Linked DNA regions of Collimonas fungivorans Ter331. The protein of the gene in region 1 interacts with the protein of each later gene in a pairwise test. Links are inferred from orthologs where the notes say so. Each region holds a gene or a part of one and is shown on either strand. Other genes may lie near its edges.

Region 1 (3,420 bases):
CATCCAGGATGAAATCGACGCCATCGCCGTCCGGCAGGCCGAGATCGAGGATCACCAGGTTCGGCTTGCGGGTGCCGCAATCGATCAGGCCGCGCTGCATGGTGGCTGCTTCAAAAATCTGCCAGCCCTCGCTTTCCAGGGCTGCGCGCACAAAACGGCGGATCTGCGGTTCGTCTTCGACCAGCAGTGCTACAGGCGTCGGTTGCATCGTCATGTTTTCTCCGAGTCTTTTTCCATGCTGCCGGCGCTCGGTTCATGTTCTTCGAGGTCCGGCATGCTGGGCGGCGCGCCGAGCGGAATGGTAAAGATGAACTCGGCGCCGCTTGTCCCATGGCGGCCGCTGTGGGCGCGGATAGTGCCGCCGTGGGCTTCCACTATCGCACGGCAGATCGCCAGTCCCAGCCCGACGCCGGGCTTGGCCGATTCGCGCTCGCCGCGCGTGAACTTTTCAAATATCGTGTCTTCCATGCCGCTCGGCAGTCCCGGCCCGTCATCGGCGATGGTAACCGTCAGGAAGCGCGCGTTGACTGCCGCAGCCAACACAATATGAGAGCCGGCCGGCGTGTATTTGGCGGCGTTCTCCAGCAAATTGCACAGCACGCGTTCGATCAGCACGGCATCAAAATGGACCAGCGGCAACTCGTGCGCAACCCGGATCTCGACCTGGTGCCCATGCAGCGCCGAACCGCTGGCGCGCAATGCGCTGCCGACCACTTCTTCGAATGGCTGCCACTGCAAATTCAGCTTGACCTCGCCGCTCTGGATGCGCGCCATGTCCAGCAGGTTGGTCACCAGTGCGCTCATGCGCAGCATTTCGCTGTGCAGCGCGGTAGCCAGCACTTGCTGGTGCTGCTGCAACGGCGGTTTCGACAGCACCAGCGATTCGGACAGACCGATCAAGGCCGTCAACGGCGTACGCAAATCGTGCGACAGTGCCGACAGCAGGGAATTGCGCAAACGTTCCGACTCCATCCGCACCAGGGCGTCTTGCGCCACTTCGACATAATGCACGCGCTCCAGCGCAATCGCGGTCAAGGTGGCGAAGGTGTACAGCTGTTGCTGCTGCTCCGGGATCAGGATCCAGCGCCGGTTGTGCGGCAAGATCACCAGTACGCCCCGGGTGCGCATCGGCGCCACCAAAGGCAGATAGAGATAACTACTGGCCGGCAAGGTATCGGTGCCGATGCCGGCGCTGCTGGCATTGTCGAAAGCCCACTGGGCGATACCCATGTCGAGCGCCGCGGCGACATGGGCCACATCGTCCGGTATCACTGCCGGCAAGCTCAACCGGCCGGCTTCGTCGGGTATCAGCAGCAAGGTCTTGGCCTGGAAACTGCGTTGCAGGAACTGGCCGCTGGTCTCGAAGATCTGTTCCGTCTGCAGCACGCCCGACAAGGCGCGCGCGAATTCGAACAAGGCGCGCGAACGCGCTTCACGGTCGGAGGCGATCCGCGCCTGGTAGCGCAGCCCTGAAGTCAGGTGAGTGATGGTGAGGCCGACCGCCAGCATCACGCCGAAAGTCAGCAGGTACTGGAAATCGCTGACCGCGAACGAAAAGCGCGGCGGCACGAAAAAGAAATCGAAGGAAGCGATGCTCAGCAAGGCGACAAAAATTGCCGGCCCGCGGCCGTAGCGGATGGCGATCAGGACTTCCGCCAGCAGGTACAGCATGACGATGTTGGCCAGGTCGAAAAACGGCAATATCGGCGTCGCCAGCAACGTCACCAGCACGCATACCGCCAGCGCCCAGGCGTAACCCCACCATTCGATCCGGCCCTGCATCGGCAGGTGCCGCGGCAGGATGCCGCCGACGCCCTCCTCCGCTTTTTCCGCAGTGCTGGCCGAGCTTGCGCCGATGGCAATCAGGTCGATATCGCGCGCCTGGGCCGCGATCCGCGCGGAATGGCTGGCTTGCCAGGGAAAGCGGCGCTGGCTGCGGCCGATGATGATCTTCGAAAAATTGTGGCTGCGTGCATAGCCTGCGACGACCTCAGCTACTTCGCTGCCGGCCAGTACCGCTGTGGTCGCTCCCAGGTCCTGCGCCAGCTTGAGCGTCTTCAGGATGCGCTCGCGCTTGGCGGAAGGCAGGCGCTGCAGTTTCGGCGTCTCGACATATACCGCATGCCATTCGGCGTTGAGCTGGGTCGCCAGCCGCGCAGTGCCGCGGATCACGTGTTCGGCATTGGGCGAAGGGCCGACGCAGGCCAGCAAGGCGGCGTCGGTCTGCCATACCGCGCCTATCGATTTCTCGATCCGGTAGGCCTGGACATCGCCCTGCAGGCGATCCGCGGTGCGGCGCAAAGCCAGTTCACGCAGCGCGATCAGGTTGCCTTTGCGGAAAAAATTGCGCGAGGCGCGCTCTGCCTGCGGCAGCTTGTAAACCTTGCCGAGTTTCAGCCGGTTCAGCAATTCGTCAGCCGGCAGGTCCACTAGCACCACCTCATCGGCGGCGTCGAATACAGTGTCCGGCAAGGTTTCCGCGACCCGGATGCCGGTGATGCCGCCCACCACGTCGTTCAAGCTTTCCAGATGCTGGACATTGAGCGTGGTGAAAACGTCGATGCCGGCGTTCAGCAATTCTTCCACGTCTTGCCAGCGTTTCGGATGGCGCGAGCCGGCTGCATTGGAATGCGCCAGTTCATCGACCAGTACCAGCGATGGCTTGCGCTGCAAGGCAGCATCAAGGTCGAATTCCGGCAGATGCTTGTCGCGATAAGCGACCTGCTTCATGGGCAGCAGCTCCAGCCCGTTCAGCAACGCAGCGGTTTCAGCGCGGCCGTGGCTTTCGATCACTCCCGCCAAGACGTCGCGCCCCTCGCCATGCAGCTTGTGCGCGGCGCTGAGCATGGCGTAGGTTTTGCCGACGCCAGCGGAAGCGCCGAAATAGATGCGCAGCTTGCCCCGCCCGACCAGGCTCTCCTGCACCTGCAGCCGCGCCAGCAAAGCATCCGGATCCGGACGCAGATCGTCGTTTGAATAGGGTGAAGACACTTATTGCCTTATGAAAGCTATCGATATACGGTTATGCAAAATCCACCGCTAATTGTAGATTAATTATAGATAGACCCCGCCTACCGTCACGATACCCTGAAAGCGATTTAAATTGTTCGCCAGGCTTCGGCCGCAATGGCGAACAGGCCGGAAGACCATGTCTCTTCCGGCCTGCACCGTTAAAACAGCCTGCCGGCCAATATTAAAACGTCTTGGTTGCCGATACCACCAGCGCGGTTTTGCCCAGATTCTTACGATCCGGCGCCGGCCCCACATAGTTGTTGGTATCGGTGCCGATCACGGCCACGCTGCCGGACAGGAAACCGAAATCCTTGGTCAAGCCGATTTTCCAGTCGTTATAGCTCAGCGCCGAATTATTCTTCACGGTTTGATGGCCGCCATGCAGGTTGACCGTGTAACCGTTGCTGA
Region 2 (2,764 bases), 830 kb from region 1 along the record:
TCAGGAAAAACACCTTGACGTCGTGCCCTTCGGCTTTCAATTGCTGGATGTCGGAAGGCAGGCCGGCCAGCGAGTCGGCGCTGCGCGCATCGGTGGCTACCGCCAGCATTTGCGCGCCTTCATCGAGGCGGGTGGCGACCAGGCCGCGCAGCAGGATAGGCGGCAGGTTGTCGACGCAAAAATAACCCGCATCTTCGAGCACGCGAAGAGCGACCGATTTGCCGGAGCCGGAAATGCCGGTGATGAGGATAATGCGCATTAGCGAATGATACCGTAAGTCGAGGCTTTTATCGGAAGCCCCGCAAACGGATGTCAGAGATCGCTGTCGCTGTCCATCGCAATACGCTGGCGGGCGATGAAATCTTTGAGCGTGTCGATGCCGCGCAACTGCAGGATCGTGTTGCGCACCGCGGCTTCCAGCAGCACCGCGATATTGCGGCCGGCGGCTACCGGGATGATGACTTTGCGGATCGCCAGCCCCAGCACTTCCTGGGTATGGGCGTCGAGCGGCAGGCGCTCGTAGTTTTCTTCCAGCGTGGCGCGCCGCACCAGGTGCACGATCAGCTTGAGGCGCATCTTGCGGCGCACTGCGGTTTCGCCGAAGATGGTCTTGATGTCGAGCAGGCCCAGGCCGCGCACTTCCAGCAGATTTTGCAGCAGGTGCGGGCAGCGGCCCTCGATCATGTTGGGTGCGATGCGGGCGAACTCGACCGCATCGTCGGCCACCAGGCCATGGCTGCGCGAGATCAGCTCCAGCCCGAGTTCGCTTTTGCCGAGCCCGGATTCGCCGGTGATCAGGACGCCGACTCCCAGCACATCCATGAACACGCCATGCATGGTGATGCGTTGCGCCAGTTTTTTCGACAGGTAGACGCGCAGGTAATCGATCACCTGTGCGGCCGGCAGCGGCGTCGAAAACAGCGGGATGTTCTTTTCGTCGCAGATTTCGAGGATGTCCGGCGGTGTCGCCAGTCCTTGCGCGATGATGAAGGCAGGCGGCGCGCCGGCCACCAGTTCAGCGGTCTGGTAGACCCGCGAAGTGGCCGAGAGGCGCTGGTAGTATTCTGTTTCCTGGTGGCCGAAGACCTGGATCCGGCCTGGATGGATCAGGTTCAGGTGGCCCACCTGGTCGGCGGCCGAAGCCGCATCGCCGGAAATCAGCCGCTCGCCGCCCGGGAAACCGGCAAACCAGCCCAGCTGCAGCGATTCGCGGTTTTCGTCGTACAGCTGCTGAATCGAGAGGGGCGTGGAAACTGGCATGGTCGGCGTCTGACGTGGTTAGTAGGTTAGATCGCCCTGAGGGCGACTCAGACAGGATGATGTCTTATTCTAAATTATGTCGCATTTTCCGTGCCCATGGGCTGCCAGGCCACGATGTGCGCATGCACCGATGCCGGATCGGGATCGCTGCTGAGGAGGGCGCGGAAGGCGTCGCTGGAAAACATCTCGGCGATTTCCGACAGGATTTCCAGGTGCTGCTGGGTGACGTTGTCGGGAATCAGCAGGAATACCAGCAAGCTGACCGGTTCGCCATCAGGCGATTCAAACGGGATCGGTTCGGCCAGGCGCACAAAGGCAGCCAGCGGCGCTTTCAAGCCTTTTACGCGGCCATGCGGCACGGCGACGCCGTGGCCGAGGCCGGTGGAACCCAGCCGTTCGCGCGCAAACAGGTTGTCGGAGACGGTAGAGCGGGCAATGCCGCAATTGTTTTCGAAGAGTAAACCGGCTTGTTCGAAGGCGCGTTTTTTACTGGAGACTTCCAGATCCAGCGCTACATTTTGTGCAGGCAGGATTTTTGCAAGATTAGTCATAATACAAATTGGTATGCGGCACAATACGGGTGGTTGTGTCTAAGTCATTGTAAGCCACCACTAATATAGCCGCAGCATTTCGGAAACATGCCAATTTCGGGTCTGAGCGCTGCTGGCCGCCTAGCGCGACCGCAACTGTTATGGCTGTCATGACAGCGTCTCCCCGATTTCGGCCCAAGTCAGCATAGCCCGGGCTACGGTCTTAATGGCACCCAACCCGGATTATAGACTTGATTCAGGCCAACAACACCAACTTGCGGTCATGGTCTTGCCTAGGGCCTGTTGACCTTCAATTTGGGAGATGCGTTCAAACCAAAACGTGTGCTGGCAAGGCGTGTGGCGCAGCTGGGGCTGGTGCCCCAGCAAGCCATGCAACGCGGCCAGCGCACGTTTTGGTTTGAACCCTCCGGGAACGGCTGCAGGCGTCGCATGCCGTTGTTGCAGGGGGCGGCCATCCGCATCCTTGCCGTAGCACCGCTACGTCGCGTCGCTGCGCCTAGGCACGCAACGCCTGCCGCGCGTTCGCACTCCCAAATTGAAGGTCAACAGGCCCTGACCGGATTATGGCGTTTACTTAACTTCGAAGCGCGCAAATATCAGCCAGACGTCGCCATTGCCCTTGTTCTGCGACAGGCGAGGCACGTAGGATCCCATCAATTTGGCTCCCTTGACGCCCAGCGACACCACCGGCAGGGCTATCGGGAACGGGAAGCCGCCGAAATAATCCTGGCGGCTCATCAGCATGGCGGTATAGCCGGCGCCGACCTCAACCGGGGTCTTGGGCACATTCCAGATCCATTCATAGGCATAACCGGCCATGATCTGCGGCTTGCGGTGCGAGTCGCGGATGGCGAACAGGTATAGCGATTCATCGTTGCCGTCGGCGTTGCGGATGGTGCGGCCGCCGCCCAGGCCCCAGGCTTTTTCGTTCAGTTCCTGGAGCTTCTCTTCGG

Evidence for each region. Proteins that work in one complex are often made in the same cells at the same time.
Region 2: the proteins of kdpD (region 1) and CFU_RS03180 interact in binary tests that used the Escherichia coli proteins (3 or more experiments, as listed by UniProt). The link is inferred for Collimonas fungivorans Ter331 from one-to-one orthologs.

The regions. Positions count from the first base shown.
Region 1 is NC_015856.1:1,551,304-1,554,723, reverse strand. The notes cover bases 11-3,357. They hold kdpD (two-component system sensor histidine kinase KdpD), read right to left. Parts: upstream 2,992-3,357; coding sequence 211-2,991; downstream 11-210. Other genes in these bases: CFU_RS06795 (TorF family putative porin), read right to left, coding at 3,194-3,357; kdpE (two-component system response regulator KdpE), read right to left, coding at 11-208. Outside these bases: more of kdpE, read right to left, coding at 1-10; more of CFU_RS06795, read right to left, coding at 3,358-3,420. UniProt on the Escherichia coli protein: Member of the two-component regulatory system KdpD/KdpE involved in the regulation of the kdp operon. KdpD may function as a membrane-associated protein kinase that phosphorylates KdpE in response to environmental signals.
Region 2 is NC_015856.1:723,803-726,566, forward strand. Bases 74-2,764 are described here. They hold CFU_RS03180 (PTS sugar transporter subunit IIA), read right to left. Parts: upstream 1,812-2,764; coding sequence 1,335-1,811; downstream 74-1,334. Other genes in these bases: rapZ (RNase adapter RapZ), read right to left, coding at 74-259; hprK (HPr(Ser) kinase/phosphatase), read right to left, coding at 313-1,260; CFU_RS03185 (hypothetical protein), read right to left, coding at 2,382-2,764. Also shown: more of rapZ, read right to left, coding at 1-73. UniProt on the Escherichia coli protein: Seems to have a role in regulating nitrogen assimilation.